4 regions of the Planococcus maritimus genome follow, and region 4 is predicted to be linked to each of the others. Evidence: riboswitches for the same ligand, from Rfam matches in the RefSeq annotation. Region 4 holds a riboswitch; each other region holds the start of a gene.
The links. A riboswitch is a leader RNA that binds a small molecule or an ion and turns the genes downstream of it on or off. The one in region 4 is predicted to bind S-adenosylmethionine.

Region 1 (5,825 bases), 1.5 Mb from region 4:
CCCGGTGCACAGCATCGGCTGATGTCTGCGTTCCGTGGCCTGGTAAATCAGCCATATACACATGAAAGCCATTCCTGCGCCAGTTTTCGATTTGCCATGCATAACGCTGATGTTCCTCATAGGCACTATGAATCAACACCACGACGCCTTTCGCTTCACCTTCTGCTTGCCACTTCCACATAACGCGCGCCTCCCTTATCCAGCTCGATCGATTGACCTTTTCCAATGTTTTGATACGATTAGAACTAATTACATCTTATCAATCTTAAAGGAGCTTTGCCATGATCTATCCATATAAAGACAAATCACCAAAAATTGACAAATCTGCATTTATCGCTGATTATTCGACTATAACAGGCGATGTCACAATCGGAGCTCATTCATCGGTCTGGTTCAATACCGTTATCCGTGGAGACGTTGCCCCGACCATTATCGGAAACAACACCAATATCCAGGATTTATCAATGTTACACCAAAGTCCGAACACCCCTCTTATACTTGAAGACGATGTAACGATTGGCCACCAAGTGACCTTGCACAGCTGCACCGTGAGAAAAGGCGCGCTCGTCGGCATGGGCTCGATAATCCTCGATGGCGCGGAGATCGGGGAAGGTGCTTTTATCGGCGCCGGAAGCCTTGTGCCGCAAGGAAAAACCATTCCAGCCGGCACGCTCGCATTCGGACGCCCCGCAAAAGTAGTGCGCGAATTAAACGAAGCGGACAAAACAGATATGGAACGCATCGTCCGGGAGTATGCGGAAAAAGCCGCCTACTATAAATCTCTTCAATAGAAAAAGCAGACGGAATTTTTCCGCCTGCTTTTTTCTTATGCGTTCGCTTGTTGTTTCAAAGCATCCGCTTTGTCTGTGCGTTCCCACGGAAGGTCGACATCCGTGCGTCCGAAGTGGCCATAAGCCGCTGTTTGTTTGTAAATTGGGCGGCGCAGATCCAACATCTTGATGATGCCGGCTGGACGCAAATCGAAGTTCGCGCGTACTAGTTCGATGAATTTATCTTCGCTGACTTTGCCTGTACCGAACGTATCGACCGCAATCGATACCGGATGTGCAACGCCGATTGCATAGGCAAGCTGCACTTCACACTTATCAGCAAGTCCAGAAGCGACGATATTTTTCGCGACGTAACGGGCTGCATAAGCACCGGAACGGTCAACTTTCGTTGCGTCTTTACCAGAGAATGCGCCTCCACCGTGTCTTGCGTAGCCACCGTACGTATCAACAATGATTTTACGGCCAGTAAGACCAGCATCGCCTTGTGGCCCGCCGATTACGAAGCGGCCAGTCGGGTTGATGAAGTATTTTGTCTCTGCATCAAGCAATTCAGCCGGTACGACTTCATTGATGACATATTCCTTCAAGTTGCGCTGGATTTGCTCCAAAGAAACTTCCGGATGATGCTGCGTTGAAATGACAATCGTATCGACACGCACCGGTTGATTGTTTTCATCGTATTCAATCGTTACTTGCGTTTTGCCATCAGGGCGCAAATACGGCAAGATTTCTTCTTTGCGCACTTCCGCCAGGCGGCGTGCAAGTTTGTGCGCCAAGCTGATCGGCAATGGCATCAATTCTTCTGTTTCGTTGGAAGCATAACCAAACATCAAGCCTTGGTCGCCTGCCCCAATTTCATCCAATTCCTTATCGGTCATCTGTCCTTCACGAGCTTCAAGTGCCACGTTGACGCCTGCAGCGATATCCGCCGATTGCTCATCGATTGCCGTTAACACAGCACTCGTCTCGGAGTCGAATCCGTATTTCGCGCGCGTATAGCCAATTTCTTTGACGGTTTGGCGGACAACTTTTGGAATGTCTACGTAAGTAGATGTCGTGATCTCTCCTGCAACAAGGACAAGTCCTGTTGTTACAGTGGTTTCGCATGCCACGCGTGCATTTGGGTCTTCTGTTAGGATGGCATCCAGAATTGCATCTGAAATTTGGTCGCAAATCTTATCCGGATGGCCCTCTGTTACTGATTCTGATGTGAATAATCGACGGTTTGTCAAAAAAAGTTCCTCCTTATATCCTGCGAGATTGCTCTCGAAATTGATACGGTACTCGTTTTCCCATGTCAAGTCCGTTTCCCTAGAGGGAATTGAACTTCCAGCTTTTTCAGCCTGCACACGAGGATTAAGGGCATTCCATAAAAAAATCCCTTCTCTCATCTTTAAGCAATGAGGAAAGGAATAATCATCATAAGCACCTTTCACTCTTATCGTCCAAGGCATACGCCTTGCTTCAGGTTGGGCACCATCGCTGCATAAACAGCAGGTTGCCGGGTTTCGTAGGGCCTGCACCCTCCACCAGCTCGGAATAAGAGTATCCGTTCAATTTCCCATCATACGGAATGAGTCAAGCGCTGTCAACGTTTTTAAAGGAAACGGTTGTCAGACTTTTAAGCATGCATCTTTTTCTACTATTGTATAAACACAAATCGCGAACATCGACAGATTTCTAGTTATTAGTATAGACTAATCATGGCAATGTGTTATACTAATGTTCGAATATACATCTTCCCCATTCATTTGGGAATAAACGAAAAGGAAGGTACATATATATGACTTCAGTGAACCTATCAAATGATTTGAAAGAGCTTGTGAACGGCTCGAATATCCATATGCAATTATCCGTTCCCCAATTGGTGGAAGCGGCAACATCCCGCGGGGAGGCTGTTCTTACGCGTGAAGGCGCTGTCAAAGCGGAAACTGGCAAATATACAGGCCGTTCGCCTAAAGACAAGTATATGGTAGAAGAGGCAATTTCGAAAGACAAAATTGACTGGGGCACTGTCAATCGCCCGATTTCCTCTGATATTTTTGAAAACCTATATGCTAAAGTCATCAATCATTTGAAAGAAAAAGACGCTTTGTATGTCTTCAAAGGCTTTGCCGGTGCAGATCCTGAATCGCGTCTGGCGATTCAGACGATCAATGAATACGCTTGGCATAACCTATTCGCCCATCAATTGTTTATCCGCCCTACTGCGGAAGAATTGAAGACGCATGAAGCTGAATTCACTGTCGTTTACGCTCCGACTTTCCACGCAGACCCTGCAGTGGACGGAACGGATTCTGAGACCTTTATCATCGTATCGATGGAAAAGAAAATCATCTTGATCGGCGGTACGGAATACGCTGGCGAAATGAAGAAATCCATCTTCTCGATCATGAACTATATCCTTCCTGAAAAAGACATCCTCCCGATGCATTGCTCAGCAAACGTCGGCAAAAACGATGATGTTGCTTTGTTCTTCGGCCTTTCAGGTACTGGAAAAACAACCTTGTCGGCTGATGAAGACCGCAAATTGATCGGTGACGACGAGCATGGCTGGTCCGATAACGGCGTCTTCAATATCGAAGGCGGCTGCTATGCCAAAACAATTAATCTATCACGTGAAAACGAACCACAAATTTTTGACGCGATTCGTTTCGGCTCGGTACTAGAAAACGTAGTGGTCGATGAAGATACCCGCATCCCGGATTACGATGACGGCTCGCTGACTGAAAATACGCGTGCAGCTTATCCGATCGATGCCATCGATAATATCGTCGTCCCTTCTGTTGCAGGACACCCGAAAACGATCGTCTTCTTGACGGCTGATGCATTCGGCGTATTGCCTCCAATCAGCAAATTGACGAAAGAGCAAGCGATGTATCATTTCCTTAGCGGTTACACATCGAAATTGGCTGGCACAGAACGCGGTGTCACGTCACCTGAAGCAACCTTCTCGACTTGCTTCGGCTCTCCATTCCTTCCGCTTCACGCAACCGTTTACGCTGAAATGCTCGGCGACAAGATCGATGAGCACGGTGCAGACGTCTACCTCGTAAACACGGGATGGACTGGCGGCGAATACGGCGTCGGGAGCCGCATGAAATTGTCCTACACACGCACGATGGTCCGCGCAGCAATCCGCGGCGACTTGAACGGTGTCGACATGGAACACGAATCGGTCTTCGGATTGAATATGCCGAAAGAAATTCCTGGCGTCCCGACCGAAGTTTTGAATCCACGCAACGCATGGGCTGATAAAGAAGCTTATGACCAAAAAGCACAGGAACTGGCGAAGAAATTCAAAGACAACTTTGAAAAATTCGGTACTGTGGATGCTGGCATCAGCCAAAAAGGCGGCCCTACGCATAATTAATCCAATTAAAAAGGCCAAGAGAAATGAGTCATTTCTCTTGGCCTTTTTTGTTTATTTTATTGTGGATTTCTACTTAAGCTTCTACCTCATCTTGACGACTAACTATGCCATTTTTGCGCTTCTCCTGATCTTTCATCCATACCGTCAATGCCTTCGCGGTTTTACGGTTCGCCAAAGGTGGGAAGAAATGCGTATAATCTGGAAAATACCAGGTTTCACAAGGCTGATGATTGAGTTCCAAAGCTTGTTCTAACAGAAAGGCTTGCTGAGGTGAGACATTATCGTCTTTCAAGCCATGGATAATCAGGTAAGCTGCCTTGCTTTCTCCGATATGCATCAACGGATTACGCTCTTCAAATGCCGGAAGTGCGGTATTCGGCGTGCCGCCGTAAAGCCGTTTCATCATGCGGCGCATATCCAGCCGCTCTTTATAGGTCAGTACCGTATCTGTTACACCAGCCCAGGTTACGACAGAACAAATATCATTTCTCAAAATAGCTGTCCACAAGGCCATAATGCCGCCACGTGAAAAGGCCAATAAATGTACCGGACCAGTACTGAATTTCTTTAGCACATCCACGGCATGGACAGCATCATAGCGATCTGCACCGGCAAATTCGTCTTTCCCTTCACCGCCCCGATTGCCCCTGTAATAAGGCGCGAACACAGTAAATCCCATGCCTGCAAATTGCGCGATCCGTGCCGGTCTTACCATTCCAATTGATTGGATGCCACCGCGCAAATATAAGATTCCGCTGCCGCTTGAAACGGTTTTCGGTTCTGCCAGCAAGCCTTTAATGCGCAAGCCCTCAGACCAATACGTCACTTCGCTCAAGCGCACATTCGGATTCGGCGAAGGATACCACCTCATCGATTCAATGTCTCCATTTTTCAATAGTCTTCACCTTCTCTATAATCGCTTCCATCCCCGCGTCGCGCATGAGGAAGCTGTAATTTTCATCGACCATAAGTTTCGGAACCAGTACAGGACCCTCTGTCTCCATCCACTGCACACTCTTCATGTTCTTGATAGTCGCAGTAAATACTGTTTTACTGAAAGCTTGATCTGTATGAACTTGATACTCCGCGAGCCATTCCAATTCATTCACGACGGCTCCGGTTTCTTCATAAACTTCCCGCTTCGCTGCCTGTTCCAGTGATTCACCTGGCTCTGCTTTACCTCCAGGAAATTCAAGTCCACGAACAGAATGTCTCGTCAATAGCCACTGCCCTTCAAACTTCCCGATGACCAGCACATGCCGGCTTTCAATTTGCGACCGCCCCTTTTCAAAAAACAAGTGGCAAACACATCCATTCAAATCTCTATACTCCATCGAACATCCTCCCGGCTTCAGAAAAAGCGTACAACCGGCTATCGGTCGTACGCCCATTTCTTCTATTCTACTTCTTTTCGCCAAGAAATGCAGACAGCATCCAGGAATGCTTTTCCAAGTTTTGATGAATGGCATTGAACATGTCTTCTGTCATGTCATCACCGTCTTGAGAGGCGAGTTCCATTCCCTTTTTCAAAGATTTCATGATTTTGTCATAATCGGAAACGATGTTATCGACCATTTGCTCCGCGCTTTCGCTGCTTGTCGCTTCATCGACGACCGACAGTTCAAGTTGTTCTTTCATCGTCGCAACAGGCTTCCCGCCTA
Region 2 (5,825 bases), 100 kb from region 4:
CCATTCCCAAAGCGAAATGGTGCTGAATTTGCGAGACCAGCTCGTCCCGACGATTGATAAACTCGGATTTGACGCGGTTTTGATGGGGCATGACCATTCTTATGTGAGGACCTATCAAATGGAAAATTTCCAGCCCTTGAGAAATCATATGATGGATGGCGATGCGCCGGTCAATCCCGAAGGTACGGTCTATCTCACCGGAAACACGGCGAGCGGCAGTAAATTCTACGGCATGCAGCCCGAACGCGAACCGTATTCGGCAGTGCGCGAACAATGGGGGGTGCCGACGTATATGACGATCCAAGTCGAGCCGACGCGTTTGCGCTTTGAAACGTACCGGACAGACACGGAAAAACGGGTCGACGAATACGAGATCATTAAAGACCCGTCCATCGAAACGATTGTGCCTGCGCTCGAGAAAGTAGAACTCGAAGCGAGTAGCACCGTACTTGCCACAGAAGAGAATTCCTTTTACCCACAAGCGGAACTCAAGCTTTCGGGACAAAATGTCGAAGGCGGGCAATACGATATTTCACCTGAGTCGGTCACATACCACACAAGCAGTAAAGCCATCGAAATAAAGGACGGGAAAATCCTGTCAGCAGAAAATGGGGCTCCGGGGGAAATCGAAATTTATGCAGAAGTAAACGATGGCGAACGAATATTTGAAAGCAACACGATTCAAGTCGACTTGGTCGAACATGAAGAAATTGAGTTGCTCGAAGCGGCTAGCGAGTGGCGTTATTTGGACGATGGCAGCGACCAGAAAAGAGCTTGGCTTGAAGTGGATTACGATGATAGCAAATGGGCACAAGGAGCGGGCCCGCTCGGTTATCCGAAAGATGAAGAACGGCCGGAATTCGGTACTGTCAAAACGCTTATCGGCTACGGAGGGGATGAAATCGACAAAATTGCTCTGACCTATTTCAGAACAAATTTTGAAGTCGAAGATGTGGAAGCAATCGGCGATTTGGGATACGTGGAGTTCAGTGTCGACGATGCGGTCATCTTGTATTTGAACGGAGCAGAAATTCTACGTTTTAATATGCCGGAGACAGGCGAATTTGGCTTTGAGGATTATCAGCAAGAAGTGAGTGACGAAGATCTTGTAAGCGAAGACCGGATTGAGCGCATTTACTTGGATGAAGAAGTTCTAAGCCATTTGAAAGACGGCGACAATGTAATGGCTGCCCAAGTGCATCAAGACGACCGCTTCAGTTCTGATTTGTATTGGGATATGGAAATGGTAGTTAATACAAAATAAAAAAAAGAAGGCATTGCGCCTTCTTTTTTATTTTGCTTACTTAGTGAAAATGCCCAGTTTCTCGATGCGCTGGATCGCTTCTTTGATGCGCTGTTCGTCCACCAGCAAGCCGACGCGGACAAAGCCTTCGCCTGCAGAGCCAAAGCCGCTTCCTGCCGCCACGGCGATGTCCGCTTTGTCGAGCAGGTAATCGGAAAATGCGATGCTTGTGAAGCCTTCAGGGACCGGCAGCCAGGCGAAGAACGAGCCTTTAGGTGCCTCGACATCCCAGCCGATCCGGCGGCATTCATCCATCAGTACGCGGCGCCTGTTTTCGTACAGTTCAACCAGCTCATCGACACATTGCTGGCTTGCAGTTAGGGCTTCGGCTGCGGCGAGCTGAACCGCCGGGAAGATGCCTGCAAACAAATGATCCTGGACTGTATTCAAGGCCTCGATCATCTTGGAATTACCGACTGCAAAGCCGATGCGCCAGCCTGCCATATTATAGGTTTTCGATAAGGTGTACATTTCAATGCCGACATCTTTGGCTCCTTCAGATTGTAAGAAGCTCACCGGTTTTTGGCCTTCAAAACCGATACCCCCGTAGGCAAAGTCATGCACGACGGCAATGTCGTTCTGTTTGGCGAACTCAATGGTCTCGTCAAAAAAAGCCTGATCGGCAGTAGCACCGGTCGGGTTGTTTGGGTAGTTCAAATACAGCAGTTTGGCGCGCTCTCGGACCGACTCTGACACATCGTTATAGTTGGGCAGATAGCTATTGGCCTGCTCGAGCTTCATCAAATCAAGTGTGATATCAGCAAGCGGTGCGCCAGATAAATAATCCGGATAGCCTGGATCGGGCAGTAAGAGAGAGTCGCCAGGGTTCAGAAGGGCAATCGGCAATTCGACAAAGCCGATTTTTGTGCCGGAAAGAATAGCGACTTCCAAATCCGGATCGATGTCGACGCCGTATTCCCGTTTATAAAAATCGGCAGCGGCTTTTCGTAATGTACCAAGCCCGCGAAATGGTGAGTAACGGTGTGTTTTCGGATCGGCTACTGCTGTTTGCATAGCCTTGACGATATGCGGCGGTGTCGGCTGGTCAGGATTTCCCTGGCCCAGATTGATGACGTCGCGCCCTTCTTCGATCGCTTTTGAAGCTTTCGCAACGAGCGTAGCGAAAAATTGATCTGGAAGATTGTGTAAGCGATTTGAAAAGTCCATGGAATCCTCCTTGTTTTCTAAATAATTGCACATCTACATCAAATCTTATAGAGTTTAATCTAAACTGTCTACAGGGGGAGAGAACATGAAAATCGCTTGTGTGCAGATGAATATCGCGTTTGGCGACCCGGAAACGAATTTTCAACGTGTGAAAGATTATTTGGAAGAAGCCGCAGAAAACGGGGCGGAAATCATCGTGTTGCCTGAAATGTGGAACACGGGATACGCATTGACACAGCTTGAGGAGCTTGCGGACCGTGATGGCCGAACCATGAAATTGTTGCAGCAATTTGCGAAAGAACGGGACGTCCATATCGTCGGGGGTTCGGTTTCGACTAAGAAAGACGGCGGTTTTTACAACACGATGTATGTAGCCGATTCGACTGGAGAACTCGTCTCGGAATACGATAAAGCGCATCGCTTTGGCTTGATGGATGAACATATCCATCTCGAAGAAGGCGGATCGCTCGGCACATTCAAGTTGGATGGCGAAACCTATGGCGGCGTCATCTGTTACGACATCCGTTTCCCGGAATGGTTGCGCGCACAAGCGCTGAACGGGGCGAAGGCAATTTTCGTGCCAGCTGAATGGCCGGCAGCGCGAATCGACCATTGGCGTATTCTGCTGCAGGCGCGAGCGATCGAAAACCAATGCTTCATCATCGCCGTAAACCGCATCGGCAGTGACCCGAAAAATGAGTTCGGCGGCCATTCGATGGTCATTGCACCGTGGGGGGAAGTGCGGATGGACATGGGGCAAGACGAAGGCATCGGCTACACTGAAATCGACCTGTTAGAAGTCGACGAAGTACGGGGCCGTATCCCGGTATTCGATGACCGGCGCGTCGAGTTATACAAAAAGTTTGAAAAATCGCATTGACAATACTGTCCCCGTGCAGGTAGTATGGAAAACAACCAAATACGCACGCTTATCAAGAGAGACCGAGGGTAAGGCCCTATGACGTCCGGCAACCCCCATATAATGGGAAGGTGCCAATTCCTGCAGAATGGATGCCATTCTGAAAGATAAGTCGGAATTTTCATTTTCGATGTCTCTTTTTGATAAAAAAAGAGACATTTTTTATTTGCCTGGGGGAGTGGACAGCATGATTCAAATCGAACAATTGAGCAAAACTTATCAAACCAAGCACGGTACGGTCAATGGCGTGGACGATGTCAGCTTAGAAGTGAAGACCGGGGAGATTTTCGGCATTGTCGGCTATTCGGGAGCGGGCAAGAGCTCGCTGATTCGCTGCATCAATTTGCTCGAACGCCCGACATCCGGGACGGTGAGAGTTGATGGGCAGGATTTAACGAAGCTGAGCGGTGACGGATTGCGCAAAGCGCGCCTGAAAATCGGCATGATTTTCCAGCACTTTTATCTAATCAGCCAAAAAACAGTTGCGGAAAACATTTCCTTCGCCCTGCGCGCAGCGGGCACGCCGAGCAAGAAAATCGGCACGCGCGTCGATGAGCTGCTGGAAATGGTCGGCTTGTCGGATAAACGCGATGTCTATCCCGCACAGCTGAGCGGCGGGCAAAAGCAGCGTGTCGGCATCGCCCGAGCACTCGCCAATGAACCGGCCGTGCTGTTATGCGATGAAGCGACTTCTGCACTTGACCCGAACACGACCTTATCGATTTTGCGTTTATTGAAAGACATCAATCGCAAGCTCAATATCACGATTGTGCTGATCACCCATGAAATGAACGTCGTCAAGGAAATTTGCGACCGTATGGCGGTCATGCAAGGAGGGCGCGTCATCGAAGAAGGGCGCGTCTACGATATCTTCGCCGATCCGAAAACGGCTTTGACAAAAGAATTTATCTCGAGCGTCGTGTCATTTAATGTGCCGGAAGAAATTCTTGCACGCTGCGACGGCACGATTGTCAAAGTATTGTTCAAAGGTGAAGTCGCCGGGGAAGGGATTATTTCGGACATGCTGCAAAGCTATCCGGTCAAAGGCAATTTCCTGCACGGTGCGATTGAATACATACAGGAGCTGCCGCTTGGAATTTTTGTCATGGAACTGAAAGGCGGCCAAGCGCAAGTAGGCGAGGCAATTAGGTATCTAGAACAACGCAATGCAATTGCGGAGGTGATGAAGCATGGGGATTGAATGGGAAAGAATTATTGATTTGTGGCCGGAGATCCAAGTAGCGTTTTATCAGACCCTGATCATGATCGGCATTTCATTGGCCGTGGCATTGATCATCGGCTTGCCTCTTGGCATCTTGCTATTCATCACAGACCGGGGCTTGTTCTGGGAAAACCGGCCGGTCAATTCGGTCATCGGGTTTATCGTCAATATCGTCCGCTCGATCCCTTTCATCATTTTGCTGGTAGCGCTCATTCCATTGACGCAATTGATCACGGGTACAACGATCGGGCCGATTGCAGCGAGCGTTTCCTTATCGGTTGCAGCGATTCCGTTTTTCGCACGCATTGTGGAAACGGCGCTTCGGGATATCGATAAAGGCGTCATCGAAGCGGCGATCGCCGTCGGTGCCACGCCGTGGATGATCATTAAAGACGTACTCTTACCGGAAGCAAAAGCGAGCCTGATCCAAGGCGTTACGCTGACGGTCATCAGCCTAATCGCCTATTCAGCGATGGCGGGCGTAGTCGGCGGCGGCGGTATCGGCGATTTGGCCATCCGTTTCGGTTATTACCGATATGACAATACAATCATGGTTGTGACAGTGGTCATCTTGATCGTGCTCGTTCAATTGATTCAACAAGCCGGCGACTTTACAGCCAAAAAACTGGATAAACGATAAGGAGAGAAAGACATGAAAAAACTTACATGGATATTGGCAGCGAGCGCACTTGCACTAGCCGCGTGCGGCGGAGAAGAAACAGATTCAGGAACTGAAGGCGGCGAAGCGTCGAAAGACATCAAACTAGGCGCGACAGCCGGCCCTTATAGCGATATGCTGAACGCGGCCATTGTGCCGTCACTTGAAGAAAAGGGCTACACGGTGGAAACAATCGAATTCAGTGATTATATCCAGCCGAATAATGCGTTGAACAACGGGGAGATCGACGCCAACTTGTTCCAGCACACGGTTTACCTAGAAAACTTCGAAACGGAAAACAATATGGATTTGAGTGCATTGATCACAGTCCCGACCGCGCCGATGGGCATCTACTCGAATGAATTCGATTCGATAGAGGCAATAGAGGAAGGCGCGACTATCGCGATTCCGAACGATCCCGTCAACGGTGCACGGGCATTATTGATCCTGCAGGATGAAGGCTTGGTTGAACTAGACCCGGATGCGGAAGTGCTCAAAGTTTCCGAGCGCGATGTAACGGAAAATCCAAAAAACCTGGTGTTCCAGCCGATTGAAG
Region 3 (5,825 bases), 1.1 Mb from region 4:
CATGCCGACTTCATCAATCGTACCGACAACGACCGATGCGCCGTATTTTTTCACGAGCGGCATGACCGCATCAAAACGTTCTTCCCCGTCTTCTAAATTAATCGAGTTGATGATCGCTTTGCCTTGGGAGAATTTAAGCGACGCTTCGATGACCTCTTCATCCGTAGAATCGATGACGAGCGGCACTTTCACTTTTTTGACGACTTCCTGCATGAATGCCGTCATGTCGTCTAGTTCTTCTCGGTCCGGGTTGGCCAGGCAAATATCGATAACGTGCGCGCCGTTTTTTACTTGGGCACGCGCAATTTCCGCCGCTTCTTCGAACTTCCCTTCAATAATGAGTCGCTTGAATTTGCGCGAACCGATCACATTCGTGCGTTCGCCGACGAATAATGGGCGCATCGATTCATCGTATTCAAGCACTTCAATTCCCGAAATGACATGTCCATGACTCGTGTCTTTGCGTTCGCGCGGCGCGAGCCCATCGACCGCTTCACGCACCGCCGCAATATGTGCAGGCGTCGTGCCACAACAGCCACCGACGACATTGAGCCAGCCTTTCTCAGCAAAGCCGCGCAGTTTTTTCGACAAGGATTCCGGCGTCTCGTGGTAATGCCCTTCCTCATCCGGCAGCCCGGCGTTCGGGTAACAGCTGACAAAACCTGTCGACAGTTCCGATAACGAACGCAAATGATCGGTCATGAATTCCGGCCCCGTTGCACAATTCAATCCGACCGACAACGGCTTGATATGTTCGATCGACACATAAAACGCTTCAATCGTCTGTCCGGCAAGTGTCGTGCCCATCGGTTCAATGGTCCCTGAAATCATTACCGGCAGTTCCACACCGGTTTCTTCAAAGGCATCTCGAATAGCAATCGTCGCCGCTTTGACGTTAAGCATATCTTGGCTTGTCTCGAGAAGCAGCAAGTCCGCGCCGCCTTCAATCAAGGCTTTCGCCTGCACCTGAAAATCGGCTTTTAATGCGTCGAATGTGATGCCCCCTGTGACCGATAAAGTTTTCGTTGTCGGTCCAAGCGCACCCGCCACGAAGCGTGGCCATTCCGGCGTCGAGTATTTTGCTTGGCTTTTTTTCGCGATTTCGACCGCTTTTTGATTGATTTCCGCTGCACGATGGCCGAGCCCGTACTCATCCAAGACGACCGGCGTGCCGCCGAATGTGTTCGTACAGATGATGTCAGCGCCCGCTTCCAAATACGCGTCGTGTACGCCTTCTAGGACATCTGGGCGGACGATGTTCAAGTATTCATTGCAGCCATCGTATTCCTCTCCGCCGAAATCTTCTGCCGACAAATCAGCATTTTGAATCATCGTCCCCATCGCACCGTCTATAACTAAAATGCGTTTTTCCAGTTGCTGTTCAATTAAATGTTTAGGCATAGGCACGATCGCTCGCTTTCTCTAAATCTAGTTGTCGGATATAGCGGATCAATTCCACCGTCATGTCATAACGCACAAATGGCGTGATCAAATAAATGCCGTGGAACAATTGGGCTGCTGTATCGATCAATTCTTTCGCAATCTGAATGCCTTCCGCCGTCGCTTGTTCTTTATCATCGCCGCAAGCCCTCATGCGATCCAGTGCCTCTTCCGACAATTTGATACCCGGCACTTCATTGTGTAGAAAATCGGCGCTGCGTATGCTCGTCAGCGGCATAACCCCGAGGAAAATCGGTGTCTCGAGATGCTTTGTCGCCTCATGGATTTCGATGATTTTCTCTTTCGTATAAACAGGCTGCGAAATGAAATAATCCGCGCCAGCTTCGATTTTCTTCTCAAGTCTCGCGACTGCACGCTCGACGACACGGACATTCGGGTTGAATGCCGCGGCAACCGAGAAATTCGCCTTTTTCCGCAGCGGCTTGCCAGAAAACGAAATGCCTTCGTTGAGCTTTTTGATGAGTTGGATCAATTCCAGGCTCGATACATCATAAACGCTCGTCGCGCCCGGGAAATCGCCGACTTTTGTTGGGTCGCCCGTGACGGCGAGTATATCGTGGATACCTAGTGCGTCGAGCCCCATTAAATGCGATTGCAGGCCGATCAAATTGCGGTCGCGGCACGTAATATGCGCAAGAGGTCTGACATCTTGCTGGTGCTTGAGGATCGAGCCCATCGCCATATTGCTGATACGCGGCGACGCGAGTGAATTATCGGCCATCGTGATAGCATCGATGCCTTCCGCGTCCAATGCTTTAGACCCCTCGAGAAATTTATCGATTTCCAAATGGCGCGGTGTATCCAGCTCGACGATGATCGTCCGCTCGGTTTTTGCTTTTTCGTGCAAAGGCTTGTCTTTCAAGGCTTCTGCTTCGCGAATGACAATCGGCTTTTTCTCTTCGACTTTCTTTTCAGTGATCGGCTGCAAGTGACCGATGCGTTTTTTGACCGCTTCGATATGTTTCGGCGTCGTGCCGCAACAGCCACCGATAAGGCGCACGCCTTCTTCGCGCAACAGCAGCGCTGCACGGCCAAAATAATCGGCTTCTGATTCATAGACAATGCGCCCGTCTTCGATATCGAGGAGTGAGGCGTTCGGATAAGCCGATAAAAACGCTTTTTCCGGCAGTTCGACGCCTTCGAACGCCTGGATTGTATGGTGCGGGCCAAGACGGCAGTTGACGCCGACGATTTCTGCACCGAGTGCGTCAAGACGTTTCAAGCCTTCGTTCAAATTCATGCCATTTTGCAAAATGCCCGGTTCATGCATTGACAACTGGGCAATGAGCGGCGCGTCGGTCAATTTTTTTAAATGAGTAACGGTCGCTGCGAGTTCCTCGAAATCATAATACGTCTCGAGCAATAAACCGTCCGGATCGCCGGATAACAGGTGCTGCGCTTGCTGGTCAACCATGGCGACGATTTCGTCCAATGTCGCATCGCTTTTACGAATGCCGCGAATGCCGCCGATCGTGCCGAGCACAAACTGCCCGCTATCTTTTGCGGCTTTACGGGCGATGGCCATCGCTGCTTTATTGATCGACTCTACCTGATCTTCTAGCCCGTAGCGAGCCAGTTTGTGGGCATTTGCCCCGTATGTGTTCGTTTGGATAATGTCCGCTCCCGCCGCGATGTAATCACGATGAATTTTCTCGATCACTTCGGGGCGCTGGATATTCAGTTCCTCGTTGCAATATTCGATGCCGTACGAGTACAGCAATGTCCCCATGGCTCCATCCGCCGTCAGCATCCGTTTGTTCAATTCATCTAATAACATGATTCGTCCTCCTCCGGTTGATTTGCCATGCAGCTGCGGACGCATCGATATGAAACAAAAAAAGCCTTCCATGAAAAAGAAGGCTTTACGATATCGAACTCGTTCCTTTTCATCTGCCAGGCGTGTGCCTGCTGGAATTAGCACCTGACCTTAGTGGCTGGTTGCTGAAGCGTCATCGGGCCAGTCCCTCGACTTCTCTAGATAAGAATTCACTATTCAATTTTAAGTATTTCCACATGATACCCCCTGAGGTGATTTGGGTCAAGAAAATTTATCAAAAAACAACAAACTTTCTGTTAAATCCCCCACTTACTTACCAGGCATCCGGCACCCGCGGGTTGAAGGCGGCTTGCTCGACGGTAAATTTATACCAAGTGAAGGGTTTGCCATCGATGATCCATGTAATATCGACGCGTCTTGGCATTTCGATGCCGTCGATTATTTGCCATTCGTGCACTTCGGCGATGCATGGCAAGCGCTTGGCCTCTTCACCAATATCTTTATAGCGCATCGCCCGCGCTCGTTTCATGCGCCCAGATTCATCAAACTCGAAGGTGACATTGGCGGTCGACCCGTTATAGCTCATCTCGGCTTCCACGGATCGTTCACTGCTATTGAAAAAACGCACGTACGGGCTAAAAGCCAGTCCTGGCAGCCAGACCATCTCCATTAAAAAGCGCTGAAGTGCCGATTCATCACGCTTGCCGTCCGGAATCGCCCGGTTGATCGGCACCAGCCCCGCAAAGCGGATGCGCATGCCTGCACGGCCGTCACGGAAACTATCGGATCCGGTAACGAATAGGCCATCGATTTTCATGCGCGCTTTCCAATAAAACGATGGCGGTTCGACAAAGCTATATTGCTCAGCAGTCGATTCGGTCCATTCTTCCTGGTCAGGTTTGGTCTTCATCCAGCCCACTTGCTTTACATAAACGCCCATCACCTGCTCACGGCCGACTGCGCCGATCGTCTCCAGCCATTTGGCGATCGGTTTTGGCAGATGCGCCGTCCTCGCCTCTTCCACTTCGCCGGCATGCCGGACTTCCGGCCATGTCGGCTTGATAAGCCGCGTCATGTCTTTGTACTTTCGATAAGCCCCGTATGCTCCGAGTGATGTCAATGCTAAAATCGGCCATATGCGTTTCATGTCCCATACCCCTTTCCGATTTTGCTGCGCATTCCTTCGTAACTCTTTCGACACGCCCTTCATTTCCCCTGCACAAAGCGCCAATCGAAAAACGCCCCCGGAAGGCTAAGCTTCCGGGGGCGTTCGGTATTCATCAGTTTAAATTTTCAAGAGCCGGTTCGAGATGTTCTTTCAATGCCGGCCCCATCGTTTGCGAATACAGCGTCGTTAAATGGTGCTTATCGCGATATACCAATACATTGCCCACAACTGGCGGGCACGTATCGTCTGTACAGAAATACTCGGACATATCGGCAAACGTGACGTTGTCCGGAATGCCTTCCGTGTTTTCCCATGGCACGACATCCGCAAGGCCTTTACTGCGCTCAACCGAACATTCTTCTACGCTCGAACCATCAAGGCAGATCGTCGGATCGGTTTTCATACGCGGATTGTCGCGCACGGCAAAGATCTCCGCCACGCCTTCGAATTCTTTCCATTTATTGATGTAACCTTTTGGCACCGTATCTCCTGAATTTACCGTTGCTGTGGTAAAGATCAAATCAGGCGGCTCTGCCATCAAGCGTTCTTGCAAATTATCGTTCCAGGTCATGCACGCGTCATCCAGCTGGCCATCAAAATCGCCGCTTGAGAATCGGCACGCATCTTTGTTGTAAACATCGATGCGCATGTTCAGCTCTTCTGCGACAGCTTCAAGTGCCGGGAACCAATGCCCCGAATGCGAACCGCCCACGAGTGCGACGACATGTTCAGGATTTTCCGTGACGCCGAACGAACATTCTTTCAGCGTGGAGCTGACGCTGCCTGTCAGGAAGCAATCTTTATTGCTGTAGAAGGTCGGCAAATCTTCTTTCGCCGACAAGAAGTCTGGCTGCAGTTCCGCATCTTCCGCCGGCTGGATATTTTCCAATACGGCGCGCGCGCCTGGATTGTCTTCGATGGTTACCGGCTCGTCATTGCTGCTGCTCGCCTGGACGAAAACGCCCCACGAGAGGCCGATTAAAATCGCCGGTGTCATCAAAGCGACCAGCACTTTCGATAAGCGTTTTTTCGAATGCTTGATCGGCATTTCGCGTACTGGCTTTTCGACGAGTCGAATCGTCAGGACGGACAAGATGAACGTAATTCCGAGTATGGTAAGACCTGCCGGAGTGGTTACCGTATCTGTGTTGAAGTAGGCATAATAGAACACCAACAGCGGCCAATGCCATAAATAAAAACCGTAGGAAATGCTGCCGAAATACTGGAACGGTTTCGAGCCGAGCAATTTCTGCACGCCGAACGCCTGGCCGTTTTCACTGGCGATAATGACCAAGATCACTCCGCCCGTCGGCAACAATGCCGCAAATCCCGGGAAGACAGTCGAGACTGGCAACACCATGCCCGTGAAGGCGATGATCGCAAGCCCAACCCAACCCATGATGAGATGGGCCCGATCTG
Region 4 (5,825 bases):
CTTTTCAAAATCGGATTGCGTGTCGATTTTGGCGTAGCGAATCAGACGTTCGATTAACTTTTCGATCATGGTAAAGCCTCCTATGTAGGTAATGTCTCCATTTTAGCACGAAACTCGAAATAAACAGAAAAACCAGCGCCGGGGCGCTGGTTTTTAAGCTTGTTGTTTGGCGGACAGTGAGCGGACATGGGCTTGTTTGACTTGAGCCAATAAAGCATGTTCCGTCAGCAAGCGGTACCCGGTTTGTGCCAATGCTTTTGCGCCTCTGATCAAAGCCTCATCGCCTGCTTTGGAGCGGGCGGCTTCCCGGAATTCCTCGGTATGGGCAATAAGGCTCTCAGGACCGATTTTGATATAACCATGGGCAGTCGGCACTTCATAGCTGATATTGCCGGCATCGGTCGACCCGAGCCCAGAAATGCGCGAGTCGGCTACGTTGTCGCCCAAAGTTTCAAGCTCCGCTTTAAGAATTTTATCGAGTTCAGGCGTCACGACAAGATCTTTCACTTCATTTTGGAAACGCTCGATTTCGACACGTGCCCCTGTCGCAAGGGCAGCACCTTCAGCGATGGCACGTATTTTTTTCGCCGTCTCAGCGGTTTTCTTCCAGGAGTCGCCGCGAATATAGAAACGGGCGGAGGCGTACTCCGGAATAATATTCGGTGCATCGCCTCCGTGCGTGATGATGCCATGAACCCGTGCATCATCTGGCAATTGCTGGCGAAGGGCGTTGATGCCATTAAACAGTTGAAGCACGGCATCGAGCGCATTAATGCCTTTTTCAGGAGAGCCTGCAGCATGGGCTGGCTTGCCGTAAAAATGAAAACTTAAGGGATCGACGGCAAGCGAAGGGCCGGTAACCGCCGAATTTCCTGATGGATGAAGCATCAATGCAGCATCGATTTTTTCAAGCAGGCCGTGTTTGACGAAGCTGCCTTTCGCGCTGCCGTGTGGTCCGCCTTCCTCAGCGGGTGTGCCAAGGACGACGACACGCCCACCGGTCAATTCCAAGGTTTTACTGAGCGCTATCGCGGCTGCGACACTGGTCGTGCCAATAATATTGTGTCCACATGCATGACCAATTCCAGGCAAGGCGTCGTACTCAGCTAGAAAAGCGATGGTCGGCCCTGGTTTTTGGCTGTCGCGGACTGCGTAAAAAGCCGTCTGATGGCCAGCGACACCATCTTCCACCTGAAATCCGGCTTCTTCGAGTAAACCGGTCAACAGCCCGCTCGCAAAGACTTCTTCATTGCCGATTTCTGGATTTTCATGGATGGCATGGCTGATGCGCAGGTAGTGGGCGCGATTCTTTTCAATCGATCCGGTAATGGTTTCACGTGCTTCGGTAATGGTTGTCATGTGAGGTCCCCCTTGGAATATCGTGTATGAACGATCTGCTGGGTCTGTTGTTTATTGATAATCGACTAATTCTTCAACTGAAACGAAAGTTGGGATTTGAGCGCCTTCTGTGTGCTCGATGACAAATTCAGCGGTATCTTCTTCTTGGTACAATTCAACGATGCGCTGATAGGCTTCGTTGTCCTCTTCGCCAGCTTGTGCGGCAATCAAGTTAATATATGGTTTTGCCGTATCACTTTCTCTCGCAATCGGATCTTCTGTCGGGTTCAATCCAGCGTCCACAGCAATGCCATTATTAACGATGGATGCTGCAACATCAGCCATCGCACGCGGTGTGTGTGCCGAAGTCATCGGGACGATTTCGATGTTTTTCGGGTTGTCGATGATGTCTTCTGCTGTGCCCGTCAATCCGGCATCGTCGGACAAGGTGATAAGCCCCGATTCATCGAGTAAGAGGAGTGCACGGCCCATATTGGTCGCTTCATTCGGCAAAGCGATTTGAGCGCCATCAGGAAGTTCTTCAATCGATTCGTATTTGTCCGAATACAAGCCCATCGGCGCGATAACAGTAGAGCCAATCGGCACGATGTCGACATTATGTTCTTCAACAAATTCATCGAAATAAGAAATCGTCTGGAATGCGTTTAAGTCGAGTTCGCCTTCAGCGAGTGCCAAGTTCGGGGCTACGTAATCCGAGAACGTGATGATGTCGAGCTCGATGCCTTCTTTGGCGGCTTTGTCCCCGACGTAATCCCAAATCGTCGTATCTGATCCACTGATGCCGAGTGTCACTTTCGTTGTTTCGTCAGCTGAACTGTCGTCTCCGCAAGCGGTAAGAAGTGTAGCTAATCCGGCTGTGGCTAAAAGTGCTGTTATTTTTTTCATAATGAAATCCTCCAATTGGTTTTATGATAGTTGATTTGATAGATGTAGAACTTGGTGAGAATAAAATTAACTACGTCGAACTCTGCGGGACATCAAGTTGCCGAGTGATTGGACGCCTTGGACTAAGACAACGAGAATGGCGACCGTCAACAGCATGACCACTGTGTCGAATCGCTGATAGCCGTAAGTGATGGCCAAGTCGCCAAGCCCGCCGCCACCAATGGCACCTGCCATGGCGGATGCGCCGATCAAGCCGACGATAGCGATCGTCAACGCCAAAACAAGTGAACTGAGCGCTTCCGGGATCAGGAATCGGAAAATGATTTGTCCGGGAGAAGCACCCATCGCCTGGGCGGCTTCGATGACGCCTTTATCGACTTCGAGCAAAGAGTTTTCGATGAGTCGGGCGATGTATGGCCCGGCGTAAAATACCAACGGGACGATGGCTGCCGCTGTACCGATTGATGTACCAACGATGATGCGTGTCAGCGGAATGATGGCAACCATCAAAATGATGAATGGCACTGAGCGGAAAATATTGATGACAATGTTCAATACGTTAAATACAGCTTCGTTTTCGAGTAGATGGCCCTTTCTTGTAACGACCAGCAAGATACCAAGCGGCAAGCCGATGACAAGGGAGAATACGAAGGATGCGCCGGTCATATAAAGCGTTTCCCATAAAGCTTCTAAAATTTGTGATTGATCAACCTGCATATTGTTGGACCTCCTCTACTTGAATCTTATCTTTACGAATCGAAGCGAGGGCGCGGTCGATCTCTGCAAGAGCGCCATCGAATTCAACGATCAAATTGCCGTATGGAATGCCCTGAAGTTCTGTAATATTGCCAAACAACACATTCAAATCAAGCTGAAACTCACGCGATACTCTTGACATGAACGGCTGGCCGACTGAATTTCCGGTAAACTGCACACGATAAATGGGCCGAGTGCCGTCGTTTTGGCGAATCTGTTCGAGCAACGAATCGGGCAGCTCGTCATTCATGACAGAACGAACAAAGCGCTTTGTCGTCGCGTGCTGTGGATTGGTGAATACTTCAAACACGCTGCCTTGCTCGATGACGCGTCCTTCTTCCAAGACGGCCACTTTGTCACAGATTTCACGGATAACGCCCATCTCATGGGTGATGAGCAAGATGGTGATATTGTATTCTTTGTTGATCCGGCGCAGTAGATCCAAGATAGACTGGGTCGTCTGCGGATCGAGTGCAGACGTTGCTTCGTCGCAAAGAAGAATGGACGGGTTGGTCGCCAAGGCTCTAGCGATGCCGATGCGCTGCTTTTGACCGCCGGATAATTGATCCGGGTATTTTTTGGCCTGGTCGGCGAGTCCGACAAATTCCAAAAGCTCAGCTACTTTCCGATCGATTTCCGCTTTTGGTGTCTTGGCCAAAAGCAGTGGCATCGCGATATTATGATGCACGGTTTTTGAATTCAGCAAATTGAAATGCTGGAAGATCATGCCGATGTCTTTTCGTGTGTCGCGAATTTTGCGTGCGCTCAACGTGGAAATATCCTCTCCGTGGATCAGCACGCGCCCTGTTGATGGGCGTTCGAGCAAATTCACGGTGCGGATCAACGAGCTTTTTCCAGCGCCGCTGAATCCGATGACGCCGTAAATTTCTCCGGTCTCAACGGTCAAGTCGATGCCATTGAGTGCATGGACTTGCTGTTTTCCGGATACATAAGTTTTCTTGACTGCTTCAAATTGAATCATGGTGTCCCTCCTGTGGCTGCAAATAACGATTCGAATGAGTGCAAACGAACACTTTCTTGAAATAACAACAAAAAGCCCTCTTTTTTCTTATGCGCAAGAAAAAAGAGGGCTCCAAAATATGAAACCATCTCATTCTCATCTTCCAAATGCTAGAGCATTTGCAGGAATTAGCACAGTTTTCGCTGGTTTGCGAATCTGCTGCCGAAACGTCATAGGGCCTGTCCCTCGGTTTCTCTGGATAAGAAAGTGATGTAAGCTATTCAATTCGTGATTCCTACTCTATTTTGAAATAGCGAAAAAGTCAACATGTTTGTTAAAATTTTTTTGGGGGAAATTTCGTTTATATAGTAGTTTAAATTTTTAGAAAAATACACTTGACTTTAAGTATCGCTGCACTCTATACTGTTCCACAAGCAAAAAAAAAACTAAATACTCTTATCACGAGAGGCGGAGGGAATAGGCCCTACGATGCCCGGCAACCAACAGGCTCATGTCTGGAAAGGTGCTAAATCCTACAGTGCGCATTTGCGTCGCTGAAAGATAAGAGGAGGCAAATCCGTAACTAACGGCCCTCTTCTTTCTGAAGAGGGTCTTTTTCTGTCCTCCTCAAATCCGAATAACCGATCACAAAAACAGGAGGAATGAACAATGACAAACTTTAAACCAGAAACTCTACTTTTACACGGCGGCCAAGAACCCGATCCAGTAACAGGGGCACGCGGCGTACCGGTCCATAAAACGACTTCTTATGTATTCAAAGATACAGAGCACGCACAAAACCTATTCGGCTTGAAAGAAGCGGGCAATATTTATTCGCGGATCATGAACCCAACAGTCGATGTATTCGAACAACGCGTCGCATTACTTGAAGGCGGAACGGCAGCGGTTGCTTTGTCTTCCGGAATGGCCGCCATTGCATTCTCTGTATTGAATATCGCTGAAGCGGGAGATGAAATTATTGCGGACAGCAACCTATATGGAGGTACGTATAATCTCTTCGCCAATACCTTGCCGCGTTATGGCATTAACGTAAAATTCGTTGATGCGACCGACCCTGAAAATTTCCGTGCAGCGATTACAGACAAGACGAAAGCCTTGTTTGGCGAAATCATTGGAAATCCTAGTTTGAACGTATTCGATGTGGAACGAGTCGCGGATATCGCCCACGAAAATGGAGTTCCATTATTGATCGATAACACATTCGCTTCTCCTTTCGTCAGCAATCCGATCGAATTTGGAGCAGACGTAGTGATCCATTCCGCCACGAAATGGATCGGCGGGCACGGGACGACAATCGGCGGCGTAGCGGTCGATGCGGGGCGCTTTAACTGGGACAATCCACGCTTCCCGAACTATACCGAGCCGGACGAAAGCTACCACGGCATCCGTTTTGGCATCGACGTGCCGGAAGCGGCGTTCGCTACCAAATTGCGCGTCCAGCTATTGCGTGATTTCGGCCCATCGCTCAGCGCGGACAGCGCCCATGCCTTGTTGCAGGGACTTGAAACCTTGCATCTGCGGATTCCGCGCCATGCGACGAATGCGCAAAAAGTTGCAGAATACTTAAAAGGCCATCCGCAAGTCGAGTGGGTCAATTACCTGGGTCTCGAAGGCCATCCATCGAAAACACTTGCTGATAAATATTTGAAAGACAGCTACGGGTCGATCGTCAATTTCGGCATCAAAGGCGGAAGAGAAGCAGGACGCAAAGTCATCGATGGCGTTCATTTATGGTCGCATGTCGCGAATGTTGGCGACGCCAAATCATTGATCATCCATCCGGCTTCAACGACTCACCAGCAATTGACGGCAGAAGAGCTGAAAAACACTGGCGTTACGGAAG

Region 1: another riboswitch for S-adenosylmethionine. It lies ahead of metK (methionine adenosyltransferase); the one in region 4 lies ahead of BBI11_RS13585 (O-acetylhomoserine aminocarboxypropyltransferase/cysteine synthase family protein).
Region 2: another riboswitch for S-adenosylmethionine. It lies ahead of BBI11_RS14120 (methionine ABC transporter ATP-binding protein); the one in region 4 lies ahead of BBI11_RS13585 (O-acetylhomoserine aminocarboxypropyltransferase/cysteine synthase family protein).
Region 3: another riboswitch for S-adenosylmethionine. It lies ahead of BBI11_RS03075 (bifunctional homocysteine S-methyltransferase/methylenetetrahydrofolate reductase); the one in region 4 lies ahead of BBI11_RS13585 (O-acetylhomoserine aminocarboxypropyltransferase/cysteine synthase family protein).

Annotation. Positions count from the first base shown of each region.
Region 1 is NZ_CP016538.2:1,217,639-1,223,463, reverse strand. It holds gene BBI11_RS06190 (alpha/beta hydrolase) at 1-181, opposite strand, end outside; gene BBI11_RS06185 (gamma carbonic anhydrase) at 282-791, shown strand; gene metK (methionine adenosyltransferase) at 827-2,023, opposite strand; SAM riboswitch class I at 2,227-2,337, opposite strand; gene pckA (phosphoenolpyruvate carboxykinase (ATP)) at 2,575-4,164, shown strand; gene BBI11_RS06170 (alpha/beta hydrolase family protein) at 4,238-5,059, opposite strand; gene ytkD (RNA deprotection pyrophosphohydrolase) at 5,040-5,498, opposite strand; gene BBI11_RS06160 (Dps family protein) at 5,566-5,825, opposite strand, start outside.
Region 2 is NZ_CP016538.2:2,844,181-2,850,005, reverse strand. It holds gene BBI11_RS14135 (purple acid phosphatase family protein) at 1-1,264, shown strand, start outside; gene BBI11_RS14130 (pyridoxal phosphate-dependent aminotransferase) at 1,301-2,470, opposite strand; gene BBI11_RS14125 (carbon-nitrogen family hydrolase) at 2,556-3,350, shown strand; SAM riboswitch class I at 3,397-3,503, shown strand; gene BBI11_RS14120 (methionine ABC transporter ATP-binding protein) at 3,577-4,590, shown strand; gene BBI11_RS14115 (methionine ABC transporter permease) at 4,580-5,251, shown strand; gene BBI11_RS14110 (MetQ/NlpA family ABC transporter substrate-binding protein) at 5,264-5,825, shown strand, end outside.
Region 3 is NZ_CP016538.2:584,476-590,300, reverse strand. It holds gene metH (methionine synthase) at 1-1,401, opposite strand, end outside; gene BBI11_RS03075 (bifunctional homocysteine S-methyltransferase/methylenetetrahydrofolate reductase) at 1,394-3,241, opposite strand; SAM riboswitch class I at 3,345-3,446, opposite strand; gene BBI11_RS03070 (DUF6920 family protein) at 3,552-4,385, opposite strand; gene BBI11_RS03065 (acyltransferase family protein) at 4,519-5,825, opposite strand, start outside.
Region 4 is NZ_CP016538.2:2,743,865-2,749,689, reverse strand. It holds gene pepT (peptidase T) at 1-69, opposite strand, end outside; gene BBI11_RS13605 (M20 family metallopeptidase) at 154-1,359, opposite strand; gene BBI11_RS13600 (MetQ/NlpA family ABC transporter substrate-binding protein) at 1,411-2,244, opposite strand; gene BBI11_RS13595 (methionine ABC transporter permease) at 2,311-2,961, opposite strand; gene BBI11_RS13590 (methionine ABC transporter ATP-binding protein) at 2,951-3,982, opposite strand; SAM riboswitch class I at 4,115-4,227, opposite strand; SAM riboswitch class I at 4,415-4,529, shown strand; gene BBI11_RS13585 (O-acetylhomoserine aminocarboxypropyltransferase/cysteine synthase family protein) at 4,631-5,825, shown strand, end outside.